2 regions of the Thermococcus atlanticus genome follow, and region 1 is predicted to be linked to the other one. Evidence: riboswitches for the same ligand, from Rfam matches in the RefSeq annotation. Region 1 holds a riboswitch; the other holds the start of a gene.
The links. A riboswitch is a leader RNA that binds a small molecule or an ion and turns the genes downstream of it on or off. The one in region 1 is predicted to bind fluoride.

Region 1 (7,029 bases):
CGTAAAGAAGACCCTGAGCCGATGAATGTCATAGTTCGGCCCGCCCAGGAGGGCCATCTCGCGGTTGCATGCGTGGCATGTGCCGGTGTCGAGGAAGAAGACGTGAAGCGAACGCCTGAACTGGAGTGGCCTTTCAACGCTGCTCATCTCAGCTTTTCTGCCAAATTCAGTGTCGCAGAGCCTGCAGAAAAGGCATTTCGAGTAGTCGAGCTCGCCGTCTCTAAGGGCCCCAAAAGGACATTCTGACGGGGCTTTCAGCGGAACCGCCGGTGGCAGCTCCTCATCGCTCACCGCTTTTGGATATCCGCTCGTTATCACGCCCTTCCTAAGTCCCCGGATAATCCACATCATTCCTCACCTCCCTGCCACAGGGCAGCGTCCGCGAAGTTCAGGCCGAAGCTATCAAGCCCGAATGGAAAGTCCGTGAAGATGTTGCCGGTTATGCCGCAGCAGAAAGCGATGTAATTCAGGCGTGAGGCTCCGCGCAGGCCTATCCATCTGATTCTGCCGTCTTCGATATCCGCTAGAACCAGAACGTCTCCGTGAGCGGCCTCAGCAATTCCAAGGTTCAGCCCTTCCCTTATCTCCACACCTGTCCCGACAGGCCTTATGTCAATGCCCTCAATCATCTCAAATGACCTCTCAATTTCCTCCATCCTTACCATCAGCCTCGCCAGTGCATCGCCTTCTTCCATCGTTACCGGCTCATACTCATAGAACCTGTCGAAAGAACGCACATCCCTCGGAACACCGGAGCCTCTTGCGGCTATTCCAACAGCATCGAGTTCGATAATGTCCTCTCTGCTCAGCCTGCAGGTTCCGTGGAGGCGGTCAATGAATATCTTGCTCTCCAGCAGTTCATCTCTGAGCGACCGGAACTCGTCCCTTATTGTTCTGAGCCTCCTGACTGCCTCAGGTTTCTGTATTCTGACCTCACCGGGTGTGTTTGCACCGAAACCGTAGCGGTGGCCGGTGAGGGAGCCCAGAACCCGCAGCATCTCTTCCTCAAGTGCATGGAAGTGCATCGCCGCCACCTTCTGCGATGCTGCCGCTGCGAGCTTGTGGATGGCGTTGAAGTGATTGTATAACCTCTCCATCTCCAGAAGGGCCTTTCGTACTTCCCAGACGCGTTCATCGGGATTCTCCTCAGCAGCCCGCAGGAATGAATACGTGTATGCCATGGAGAAGTTTCCTGCGGCCCTCTCAAGAGGGATAATGGCCTCACGCACTGGCCTCCCCGCAATGCTGTTCTCAATTCCCCTATCCTTGTACCCATACAGTGGTCTTATTGAAACTATTCTCTCACCGTAGGTGAGCATCTCAAAGGCCCCCGCCTGCCCGAGACCTCCCGCAGCAGGGCCGAATCTCAGCACGGTAGCGTTGCTTCCCTCCGGAACTGTGAGGTAGGGTTTGGTATCCCCGATAAGTGCGCGGGCGATTTTTCTGGCTGGCAGGACATCGCTTTCCTCAAGCTCTGCCTTTCCACTCTCATAATCGAGCCAGACCGCGAGAAATCTGTCGTTTCTCCTGAACAGCGCTGAAAGGACTCTCACAGTATCAGACCTCCCTCCGCCATTAGATACCACACGTACAGACTTATCCCAAGCGCCACCAGCATCATGACGAACGGTACTGCCTCCTCCCTGAGGGATAGCTCAACATCCCTCTCCTCTCCGAAGACCATCCTCATGCTGTGCCAGTTCAGGGCAAGGAATGAGAGCAGAATGCCGGTGCCTGTGAGGAGAGCCCACCAGCGGCTGTATATAAACGCCGAGCCCACCACCACCAGCTCCGCCGGGAAGGTTGCAAAGGGAGGAGCACCTGTCACCGAGAGGGCGGAGAGGGCAAAAGTGTAACCCGTGAGCCGGGTGGAGGAGAGAACACCTCCGATTTCTTCAATCTCGTGCGTACCGTAAGCCCTGACGAGGCTGCCTCCGGAGATGAAGAGGGCCCCCTTGGACAGGGCATGAACCGCCAGCAGTATGAAGACGAGCCTTAGCAGCTGAGGGTGGTAATAGCTGAGGGCTATTCCCGTGAGGGCAATACCCATAACATCCATGCTGGAATAAGCGAGCAGGCGCTTGAGGAAGCGCTGGGATGCCATGAGGACTGAGGCCACCATGATCGTCAGGATTCCGGCTGCGAGAGCGGGATATACGGGTTTCGACGTTACTTCCGTGGCCGCGTGGAAAATCCTCATATAAACCAGCAGCGCCGTTGGTAGCAGGGTTCCCGAGAGCATCGCACTGACCGGGGAAGGCGCGCTTCCGTGAGCGTCGGGGAGCCAGCTGTGCATCGGAAATATGCCCGCCTTTGTCCCGAAGCCTATGAGGCCGAGCAGCGAGACCAGAACTGCGGTCTTCTCGGGGAGGATGAGCCGGGTGATGTCGAGCGTCCCTGCGGAGCTGTATGCCACGACCACTGAGAGGAAGGCTATGCCCAGACCCGCTGAGGCGATTATCATGTAGCGCCAGGCACCTTCGACGTTTCTCTTCTTTCCATCGGTTATTATGAGCAGCGCGCTCACGATTGTTGTGCCCTCAAGCCCTATCCACATCCAGCCGAGGTTCGAAACCACCGCTGTGAATATCATGGAGAGTGCGAAGAGGGAGAGCAGAGCCCAGTAGAGGCTGAGCCTGAAGAATGGCCGCTCAACACGCTTCACGTAGTGGAGCGAAGAGAGCGATGCGAAGAAATAAAGCCACGAGATCATGGAGACCGTAACGATGGAGTACCAGTCGGCGTGAAAGGTGCCGTTTGAGACAGTGTAACCCCTCATGAGCATATCCGCGGACACGACCGCCGTTGCGAGGGAGAGTACCGGGGTGAAAAGGCCAGCAAGACTCTCGGAGACCAGGGAAATTATGGCCGCTGTCAGGGGGAGGATGAGGATGTATGCAACCGGCTCCATGGTATCACCCCACCAGCTCCTCCACTTCAAGCGGTCCGTAGCGCTTCTCGGCGCCGAGCACGACCGCCAGCAGGACGAAGGCTATCATGTCGAGCAGTATGCCGAACTCAAGCACCATGGGTATCGGCGAGAGCATCACCGCGAGGTAAAGGAGGGCGTTTTCCTCGCTAACGTAGCCAACAACCTGTGCAAGTGCGTTCCTCCGGGTAACAATGATGAGGAGGCTGAGGAAGAGCAGAACGAATGGTATAACACCGTTCCAGCTCTTCGTGGCGTCATATACGGGCATGTAGAGGAAGTATGCTGCAACAGCAACGATGAGGCCAAGCACCATCACGTGATGCGTCGTCTTTATCTCACGGTATCTCCAGATGTACTCGTCGCGGATATCCCTCGCGAGAAGCCAGGGGATTATGATGGCCCTGAATGCCACTGTAATCCCTGCCAGGATTATCAGCTCCCGCACCCCATTCTCCCAGCCGACGATCCCTATGATGAGCCCGATTAGGACGGACTGGAAGGATATCGTCTCGATTACCGAGTGCATGTAGGAGTGGAAGAGCAGCAGGAACGCCGTCAGCAGCACCGTTGCACCGAGGAGGTTTATAATCTCCGCAGTAACAGCCATCACGGGGCACCACCACCGAGGAGGAAGCTTATAACGCTCATAATGGCAAGCAGGAACGATGCCGAGAGGTAGTCAATGATGCGGAAGAGCCTTATCTTTGCGAGGCTCTCCTCAACTATGACGAATGCCAGTATGAGGCCGAGCATCTTGAGGAAAAGCGTTGCGGTACCGTAGGCAATGGCAGCGGGTGAAGCGGCTGCCGCAAGTCCCCATGGAAAGGCAAAGACATTGAGGAAGACGGCCATGAGGATGAAGGACTTCATGTAGCCCGCCCAGGTGCTGAGGGCGTAGAGCACACCTGTGTATTCGAGGCTCTTTGCCTGATCAAGCATGCCGAGTTCGTTGCTTCCGTGGGACTCAACGGGAAGTTTCCCCGTGTCAAAGAGCAGGAGCATGAAGAAGGCGGCGGTTATGAGTATGTGAGTCGGTGAGAGATACCATCCGCCAGCTGTGATTTTATGATTCATGAGGAAAGGATTGTTGGTTCCCGTGAGTATTGCAACTCCAAAGAAGACCATTATGAGGACGGGCTCTGCAAATGCCCCGAAGCTCACGGAGCGTGTTGCACCGATTCCTGTGTAGTAGCTTCCCGTTCTTTCCGCTGCGAGCACAGAGGCCATTGCTGCCAGTCCGAATATGAAAGTCCCGCCGAAGAAGTCGACGGTTGGCGCAAGCCAGCTCGGGAAGTTCCCGACTATCGGTAGCATGAGCGGGAGCGTCAGCATGGCAGCGAACGCTATGAACGGTGCCATGATGAAGAAGGGGCCCGTTTCCTCTGGAACCAGCGTCTCCTTTCTGAAGAACTTTGCGAGGTCGTAATAAGGCTGAAAGATGCTTATGCCTCTACGCGACTCTATCCTTGCTTCGATTTTCTTCAGTATGCCCGCCATCAGGGGCGAGAGCATGAGCACCACTATAACCTGGGCTAATCCTATAATTATCCTGTCTTCCGGGTTCAAAGGCGTCACCTCCAAACGTGGAGAGAACAGGCGTCATCAGCCCTTCAGGGCATTTGGGGCGGACGCCATCGCCCGGAAATTCCCCCGGCCGGGATAGAATAAAAAGTATTTAAACGTTTTGCGTTCGTTTTTGATGTCTGATGTATTGAAATGAGCGGATGAACAGGGACAATCCGGAACCTATGTGCCCTTCTTGAGTTCCCTTATGAGCTCATCCAGAGCCTTTCTGGCCTCAAACTCGAAGTAAAGCTCATATTCCTCTTTCAGCAGTTTGTAGTGCTCCCTCTCGTCCCCCGCAAGCTCCCTCATAATGCGTTTGTGTTCGGCTTCATCAAGCATCTCAGCGAGCATTGTATATACGGCCTCAGAGAGCTGTTCGGCATCCATCGCCACACGCAGCACTCCGAGGTAATCCCCAACGCTTCTGAGCCTGAAGTCCTTCTCAACCAGAATCTCTCCCCAGCTCTTAAAAGGAACCTCCGGCACTTCTTCTCCCGGGAACAGACTTCTGAAGACCTGCTTAACCTTTCTGCTGTGTTCGGCTTCAACCATCATAAACCGTTCAAAGGTCGCCTTCGGGTATCCCTCCGGCAGTTTTTCATGGAGAAAGGCATAAAGCGAGATGGCATCATTTTCACCCTTCACCATGTATGCCAAGATTTCCCTCAGGGGCCTCCTGGAAATCTCCTCCAGTGTTTTCTTAACCGTCTCCTCCACGCTCAGCTTCTCCATAAGCATATCCAGCGCCCTGCCCATAATTCTCCCCCTGTATAATCTGAACAGGGTTTCATAAAACATTTTCGGTTATAAAAAAGAAATTCAGAAGAACACAACCACCGCATCCCCAACTACGGCCGTCTCCACCTCTTCGCCCTCGCTGAACACCGCCTTCCTGATGACAACGTCGTCCTTGTTGAGTTCGACCTTTTCCCCACCAACCTCGAACTCGACTGTTCCGCTCTCCTTGAGTGACTTAGCAACCTCTTCCGCGTTCTCCTTGAGGTAGGCGGTGATCTTCGGCACGAGCTTGCCGTATCTCGGTCCAACAGTCCTGAAGTTGGGCTTTATCTCAATGATGCGCTCCTCAAGTTCCGGCTCGCCCTGGATTATCTCCAGCTTCTCGATGTTCATGGTTCCGGCGATGTCCTTCTCGATGGCCTTCAGGGCCTCATAGCTGTCGGTGGCGTAGATGGCCACGTGCTTGAGCTTGGCGTTCAGAGCGAGGCCGTGGCTGTTCTTGTAGCGCCTCATTGCGCTGACTATCTCTCTGGCCAGTTCTCCGAGCTTCTCGGCCTCCTCGCTTATCCTGCCTTCATCGTACTTCGGCCACTCGAGGAGGTGCACGCTCTTGGCACCTATGTGCTTCTTGAACATCTCCTGGTAGAGCTCCTCGGTTATGTGCGGGGCTAACGGTGCGAGGAGGAGCATTATGCTGTAGAGCAGCTCGTAGAGTGCCGCTTTCGCCTTCAGCTTGCTCTCCTCGTCGTCGCCGTAGAGGCGGTACTTGATCATCTCGATGTAATCGTCGGCCACCTCGTGCCAGACGAAGGTCATCAGCTCGCGCGTGAGCAGGTTGAAGCGGTAGCGCTCCATCTCCTCGGTGGCGAACTTTATCAGCCTGTGGAGCCTGCTGAGTATCCAGCGGTCGAGGGGTTCAAGCTCCTCCGGAGCGCTGCTCGGGTCAAAATCTACCAGATGACGCTCGGCGAAGCGGTAGATGTTCCAGACCTTCTGCAAAAACCTGTAGTTGTAATCTACCGTCTCCCACTTGAACGGGTGGTCTTCGCCGGGCGGCGCTAAGGCAGTCCAGAGTCTCAGGGCGTCGGCGCCGTACTTCGGGATAACCTCGTCAGGGGCGACGACGTTGCCGTAGCTCTTGCTCATCTTCCTTCCGTCCGGGCCGGCCACCATTCCGTTGATGAGGACATCGTCCCAGGGCTTCTCGCCGGTGAGGACGTGGGTTCTGAATATCGTGTAGAAGGCCCACGTCCTTATGATGTCCGTTCCCTGAGGCCTTAGAGCGGTCGGGAAGTTGTGCTCGAACCAGCGTTTAGCTTTTTCGTCGCCCTTGATGGCCTCGTGCCACCGGGTTATGATGAGCGGGGTTATACTGGAGTCTATCCAGCAGTCGAGGACGTCCGTGACGGGCTCAAGCTCGGCACCGCAGACCGGGCACTTCTCGACCGGTGGTTCCTCAAAGCGCGGGTCAACCGGAAGGTCTTCTTCCCTCGCCGGAACCACGTGGCCGTTCTTGCAGACCCAGAACGGGAGCGTCGTTCCAAACACGCGCTGCCTGCTTATCACCCAGTCCCAGTCCATACTCTCGGCCCAGTCCTTCAGGCGGAGGAACATGTCCTCGGGATACCAGTTTATCTCCTTAGCGACCTTCACTATCTCGTCCGTGAAGTCCTTCACCCTGATGAACCACTGGGTCTTGGGGAGCAGCTCGATGGGCGCCATACAGGAGCTCCTCTCGGTGTGCCTCAGCACGCGGTGGTGGACCTTCTTCCTATCGTAGAGCAGGCCCATCT
Region 2 (7,029 bases), 340 kb from region 1:
AGGGTGATGGCCTTTCCGCTCTTTATTTTCTCCTTTGCAGTAGTTTTTGGCCTAAAATCACTGACGGCAGCAGCTAAAATCACCACATCATATTTTTTGCCCATAAGCTCGTTCTCCATCGCGCTGAGCATCTCCTCAACGGTCTCCACCTCAATCTGATTCTCCACAAAGCTGGGTACACTGCCCCGAGTTTTGATTAATGTCACCTCCGCCCCCCTCAGCTCGGCCTCCTCCGCCATAGCAACCCCCATTTTTCCGGAGCTCCTGTTCGTGATGAACCTTATGGGGTCGATATACTCCCTCGTCGCCCCCGCGGTCACCAGAATCCTCCTGCCCTTCAAATCCTTCTCATGCAGCTTTTTGATGACGTGATAGACTATCTCATCAACGCCCGCAACTTTGGCCTTGCCCTCCTCAAAGCGCGGCCCTATGAACTCAACACCAAGCTTCCTGAGCTTCTCCATGTTTTCCTTTACAATTGGATGCTTATACATGCTTGAATGCATGGCAGGGGCTATCATTATTGGCGTGTGGGCGAAAGCCGTCGTTACAACGGTTGTTACGGGGGTATCATCAATACCGCAGGCTATCTTTGAAATGGTGTTTGCGGTTGCGGGGCACACCAGAATTAAATCCGCCCTGTTCTCATGCTCTCCGGCAAGTTCAACGTGCTCTATGAAGCCCGTTATCTCGGTGACGACGGGGTTCCCGGTTGCGAACTCCATTGCATAGGGATGGATTATTTTCCGGGCGCTTTCACTCATGACTGCATGAACCTCAGCTCCGTGCCTTATCAGCTCCCTCGCCAGCTTTACACATTCAACCGCCGCTATACTCCCGGGAATTGCCAGAACAATCTTCTTTCCAAGAAGCTTCCTGCTCTTGGTGGCATGAATCAGCTTAACATGATGGAGCATTTTTAATCACCGGGGGGAGTTCTCCCAACCCATATATAATCTTATTTCCTCCCCATCAGCAGGTACCTGTCCACTATCTTCTTGGCCTCCTCGTCCAGCTCGCCTCCTCCCATCATCCAGTTCTCACTAAGATAACCGTAGATTCTTATCGCCAGGGTTCTGTTCGTGATGTATGCATCATAGAGCTTGTAGTTGAGGGAGGCCTGCCTCGAAGAGAGCTTCATGACCTCCATTTTTAAAGCTTCCACATCCCCTCCATCGGCCAGGAACTCCTCCGCCTTTTTTAAATACTCCATTCTCTGCCCCTCCTGAGCCTCCTGTTTTCCTCCTTCAGGTTTTCCAGTATTTCCTTTAAAATCTCCTGGTCTCTCAGAGCCTCCCTGTATTTCCTTTCCATCAGGGCAACCTCCTTCCTCAGCTCGTCCCTCAGTTTGAGAAGCTCGGCAATCTCTTCCAGCTCACTCACGGCTATCAAACCCCATATAATAGTGTATCAGCTCCTCTATTTCGGAATAATCCCTCTCCCCCTTTCCAAGCATCTTCCGGAGCCGTTTATTTTCGGCTATCAGCCCGGAAATCTGTATGGCGAGGTTCTGATTGTCCATGGCAATGTAGTATGTCCTGAACTTCAGGGGCGACCACTTTCCCTCCAGATCATAAAGCTCCCGTTCAAGTCTGCCAATCTCCTTTTCAAGCTCCGTAAAGTCTGCGTTTTCCTCATCCTCGATAAAGCCCCCCAGGAGGATTATCCTCAGAACCCTGTCCTCTCTGAAGCCGTATTTTTCGCCGAGGCCCACTATTTTCTCATACACTTCATCCGGAATACCGAATGTAACCTTTCTCCATCCTGATTCAGGTCTCACCACGATCTTCATTCATCCTCACCCCAAGCTCACGCCTGAATTCTGCGTTTTCATGGCTCAGCTTGCGCCTTATCTCAAAAAGGAGCTCCTTGTCCCGCTGCGCTTTTTTCTCAAACTCAATCAGCTCCTCATAGTGGTGCTTCATCTCCTCCAGCTTTCTTCTCAGCCTCTCCCTATGTTCAAGCAGATGGCGGAATCTGAGTGCTCTCAGCGTGTTTTCAAGCTTCTCCAGCTCATAAAACCTTTTTTCAAGCTCTCTCCTTTCCTGACGTATTCTCTGAAACTCTTCCCTGCTCACCCTAAGCTCTACTTCCAAAGATGCCACCCCTTATTCCGGGTTTTTTAGGGGTCTCCCCGAAGTTTATCTGCAGCGGAAGACCTTTCAGGCTCTCAATTGCAAGAACAACAGCCTCGGCCTCCTTTTTTGTCGGCGCCTCAGTCGACCTGTAGTCGAATTTATCAATAAACCTCTCGACTCTCTCACGTATTATCCTGAGCTTCTCTATCTGGATCCCCGTCAGCTCATCAACATATGAGGGGTTTTCCTTTCTCAGTTCCTCCTTCAGCATCTCATAGTGCTTTTTGCACAGTATCGCTCCGGAGTTTTTATACACCGGGAGGAGCTCCTCGATTCTTCGGGAAAGGCCTGAGATTATGCTCCTCTCCTTCTCTTCGGCCCTCCTGCATAGAAAGCACTTGGAAACCTTAACCCTTCTTCCCTGCTCCAGACTCTCGATATAAACCGAGAGCATGTGGTCATATATGACCGCAACACCCAGTGCCCCTAAAAGGGGATCCGAGTATGCTATCTCCTTCAGCTTCCATGCATGGTACGTGCAGAGCCCGAGGCTTTCTTTAAACTGATCCCTGACTGAGGGATTGTTTACATGCTCGTACAGTATGGTCGTTATCTCGCTCTTCTCATACTTCTGCAGGATGTTACACACCGGACAGCCGGGATTTTCAAGGGCCTCCTTGAGGTAGATTCCAATCAGATCCATCTCAACCACCAAAAATAGAACTAAAAGGTCAGGAGGTCATCCAGCGCTCTAAGGGCCCTGTATGTGTTCTGGAAGTTTGATATGCCCATTTCAAGGCTTCTCCTGAAGCCTCCGTTTGGATTCTGAAGGGATTTTAGGAATGAGATATGCCCCTTAATGTATCTCGGCCTGCTTCTGAGGAGCCTGAGACCTCTGAGGGCATAGAATGTGGGCTCAAGATAGGGGGGTAGCGAATAGGGAACCTCCGTAAAGCCGCCGTAAACCTCGCAGGAATCAAAGTGCCGCGTTCTGGGAACTTCATATCCCAGCGCATTCAGGCTGTAAATGGCCTGATACGTCATTGTCGTCGTTGCCTGTTTAACTCCAAATCCCTCTCCCTTCCGGAACCTCAGTATAAACTCCCGGATTCTCTCCTTCATCTCAGGGTCAATCCTGTAGTTCAGAGCCTTTAGAGCCCTTAAAACCCAGTAGGTGGCTTCCAGCGGTGTTGATGTTCCGAACTCCTCGCTTCCACCGAGTCCCACAGCAAATTTGCCCTCAAGGGGATTGTACTTTGAGAATATCAGATCAAGCTTCTCCTCAGCCAGATCCCTCGCTCCAAGCAGAACCATCCCTTCAACCGCCATTGCCACCGCTACAACCGCGGTCTGTCTTCTGGCAGCACTGAAGAGGAACTGAGCGGTCTTTTCCTTCTCCGGAACCTCCAGCTCCAGCAGGTCATAGATTTTCACGGCGTAGTATGTGTCATTGATGTTCGTCTCATCTAAGAGTGTGACAAAGCAGTATCCCCCATCCTCGTGCCGTCTCTCTCCAATATATCGAATAACGGCATTAGCATTAACATATTTTCCAATCTCATAGAGCTTCGAGCCCATTCTACCGCCTCCCGAAGGTTGTAGAACAGGCGTCATTAGCCCCTGCGGGCAGTTCAGGCTCGAAGCCTGGGCGGACGCCATCGCCCTATAACCACTACAAAAGCCACTTAAAAACCTTTATGGTTCAATGGCCTAACGGAGATTGGGCTTAAAATATGTATCTGCCCGTGCCCGGCGGCACCCATGAATAGAACAAAAAATTAATAACTCCGTTTTTGCCCACTTAGTGTGAGGGGTTAAATGCAGTTCATAGAGGCAACGTACGTGGGGAACTTCATAGACAAACAGATGCTGTTTGACGTTTTTGACGAGGTTAACAGATATTTCACCGAGAACAACATAGATGTCAGGCTTGTTTATATCGGCCCGCTGAAGCTAGCTCCCGGGTATCTTGTCAGCATAAAGACTTCAAACGGCACTCTAAGGGCATATCCTCTGGAAGCCCTAATAGAAACCCTGTATTCCCGGCTTCTTCAGGACATTAAGGAACTGATAGAACAGCGGGAGGGCGATGATACCGGGATTATAATGAACAAAATCCTTGCGCTCACGACATTCCCGCTGATTTCAAGGAATCCCTACTTCGATTTCTATGAAAAGTTCCTTGGATACCATGAAACCATAACAAATCTCAGGATTATGATACTGTCAACCGAGCCCTTCTACTCAGAAGACCTTGAAAACTTCAAAATGCGCCTCTTTAAGGGCGTTCTTCATGAGATAGGACATTCATTCGGGCTGGAGCACTGCAGCGGAGAGTGCGTGATGAACCCTCCCGGAACCATCGGGGAATGGGACCTCAGACCCCCGACATACTGTGATCGCTGCTTCCTTGAGCTCAAGAGAAATGCCGAATATGACCCCGGGCTAAAGTTTTAAGCTCTGAAGTTGAGGCATATATGATATGTTCAGGCATGTGGAAATCGGTGAGATTGAGCGGGCGAAGAATGCGTTACCCCATTATTTTGCGGTATTAAAGGGGGATGAGCAGCCGAATTTTTATCATGCCCAGAGGGTGGAGGTGTCCTTCAGCAGAGATTCTCCCCTCGAAGAGCTCTGGCAGGCTCATGAGGAGGGCATTGAAAAGCTCCACGACAATGAGATTTCAGAAAAGCCCGGGCAGAGTCTCCTCGATTTAAAGGTCCTCATAGCCCGCAGGCTTCTGGAGAGATGCATTCTGTGTGAAATGAAGTGCGGAATAAACAGAAGGAAGCGGAAGGGCTACTGCAGGGTTGATAGAAGCAGAATTGCGAGCGCATTCCTGCATCTCGGTGAGGAGCCCGAGCTGATACCATCATACACGATTTTCTTTTCAGGCTGCAACTTCCGCTGTGTCTTCTGCCAGAACTGGGACATAAGCCAGCAGAGCACCGGCGGTGTTTATGCCCCAGGAGAGATATCCATGGAAATAGCCGTGGCACACATGCAGGGTGCAAAAAACGTTAATTTTGTTGGAGGAGAGCCCACACCCAACATTCCCTTTATCCTCGAGGTTCTCGGATATCTCAGGGTCCCAATCCCTGTTATCTGGAACTCCAACATGTATATGAGCGAGGAGGCTATGAAGCTATTGGACGGTGTGGTCGATGTATACTTGGCGGACTTCAAATGGGGAAACAACAGGGATGCCCTGAAGTACTCAAAAGCCCCCCGCTACTGGGAGACCGTTACGAGGAACTTTCTGCTCGCGAGGGAGCATTACCGGGCTGAGTTCCTGATCCGGCATCTGGTAATGCCCGGCCATCTCAAATGCTGCACAGAACCAATCCTCAGGTGGATTTCGGAGAATCTCGGCAGGGATGTGAGGGTTAATGTGATGTTCCAGTACCGCCCCGAATACAGAGCAGGAGGCTATCCCGAAATTGCCCGGAGGCTCACCCACGAGGAAATGGAGGAGGCCGTCAGGCTGGTCAGGGAATTCGGCCTTAAAAATGCTCTGGTAGGCTAAACTCATCCACCCCTCCCCGAGCTGTCATCCGGCTTCCGAAAGTCTCACTCTCAGGGTGGGAACTGAGTTAATGTTATTAGGCGGAAGCTCCAACTTTATCCTAAGGTGGTTTGATGAGATTACCGAGCAACAAGACAAAGATTATAGCAACCATCGGCCCTGCTTCCATGGACAAAAAGACACTTGAAGCATTGATTAAAGCAGGAATGAGCGTGGCCCGCATCAATTTTGCCCACGGAAACTTTGAACAGCATGAAAGGACTATAAGAAGGGTCAGGGCGGTTTCAGAAAAGATAAACAGGAGGGTTGCCATCCTCGGTGATCTGCCGGGGGTGAAGATAAGGGTCGGAACGATACAGAATGGGGCCGTAACCCTGCACAGGTGGCAGACAGTAACCCTGACCACCAGGGACATAACCGGAAACGAAGCGGAGATTCCCGTGGAGTTCAAGGACTTCCCAAGGATGGTGTCAAAAGGGGATGTTATATATCTCAGCGACGGATTCATAGCCCTCCGGGTTGAGGAGGTGAGGGGGGAGGACGTTCTGTGCAAGGTTCTGGTGGGAGGAACGCTATTTTCCCACAAGGGCATAAACATCCCCAAAGCGAGAATGGCCCTCGATGCCATAACAGACCATGATCTGGAAATCCTCGAATTCGCTCTTGAACACGGCATAGATGCTGTTGGAATTTCATTCGTTGGCTCGGCATACGATGTGCTGAAGGTCAGACGGTATGTGGAGGAAAAAAAGGAAAGAATCTTCATAATTTCAAAAATAGAGCGCCCCGATGCTGTCAGGAATTTTGACGATATACTGTGTGCAAGCGACGGAATAATGATAGCACGCGGTGATCTCGGTGTCGAGATGCCCATCGAAAAGCTCCCCATTCTGCAGAAAAAGCTCATACACAAGGCAAACCTTGCAGGAAAGCCCGTTATAACCGCTACGCAGATGCTTGAGAGCATGACCGAGGAGACCCTTCCAACGAGGGCCGAGGTAACGGATGTTGCCAACGCCATACTCGACGGAACCGATGCCGTGATGCTCTCGGAGGAAACTGCTGTGGGAAAGCACCCTGTTGAAACGGTCAGAATGATGGCCAAGATTGCAAGGACAACAGAGGCCTACAGGGATTCACTGTGGTCGCCGCGCATAGCGAACTGGAAAGCAGTGGAGTGGAAGGAGAAAATACCCAGAAAGGGCACAATTAAGGATGCGATAACGAGGAGCATTATAGAGGCACTGAACTCAATAAGCGTAAAATACATCCTCACCCCCACCAGAACAGGGCAGACGGCAAGGCTGATTTCACGATTCAAGCCGAAACAGTGGATTCTCGCCTTCGCCACAGATGAGAAGGTTGCGAACAGCCTGATGTTCTCCTACGGTGTCTATCCATTCCTCGTCAATGAAACAAGCGAGG

Region 2: linked by a shared signal. The riboswitch ahead of ACYQ27_RS07825 (prenyltransferase/squalene oxidase repeat-containing protein) and the one ahead of ACYQ27_RS06010 (respiratory chain complex I subunit 1 family protein) in region 1 are both predicted to bind fluoride.

Annotation. Positions count from the first base shown of each region.
Region 1 is NZ_BAAHXX010000001.1:1,130,095-1,137,123, forward strand. It holds gene ACYQ27_RS05990 (NADH-quinone oxidoreductase subunit B family protein) at 1-351, opposite strand, end outside; gene ACYQ27_RS05995 (NADH-quinone oxidoreductase subunit D-related protein) at 348-1,553, opposite strand; gene ACYQ27_RS06000 (proton-conducting transporter transmembrane domain-containing protein) at 1,550-2,911, opposite strand; gene ACYQ27_RS06005 (hypothetical protein) at 2,916-3,539, opposite strand; gene ACYQ27_RS06010 (respiratory chain complex I subunit 1 family protein) at 3,539-4,498, opposite strand; fluoride riboswitch at 4,519-4,580, opposite strand; gene ACYQ27_RS06015 (ferritin-like domain-containing protein) at 4,679-5,254, opposite strand; gene ACYQ27_RS06020 (valine--tRNA ligase) at 5,318-7,029, opposite strand, start outside.
Region 2 is NZ_BAAHXX010000001.1:1,467,247-1,474,275, forward strand. It holds gene coaBC (bifunctional phosphopantothenoylcysteine decarboxylase/phosphopantothenate--cysteine ligase CoaBC) at 1-917, opposite strand, end outside; gene ACYQ27_RS07800 (hypothetical protein) at 959-1,213, opposite strand; gene ACYQ27_RS07805 (hypothetical protein) at 1,201-1,383, opposite strand; gene ACYQ27_RS07810 (hypothetical protein) at 1,376-1,792, opposite strand; gene ACYQ27_RS07815 (hypothetical protein) at 1,770-2,096, opposite strand; gene ACYQ27_RS07820 (DUF6062 family protein) at 2,080-2,781, opposite strand; gene ACYQ27_RS07825 (prenyltransferase/squalene oxidase repeat-containing protein) at 2,802-3,656, opposite strand; fluoride riboswitch at 3,676-3,750, opposite strand; gene ACYQ27_RS07830 (zinc metalloprotease) at 3,897-4,535, shown strand; gene ACYQ27_RS07835 (radical SAM protein) at 4,561-5,604, shown strand; gene pyk (pyruvate kinase) at 5,718-7,029, shown strand, end outside.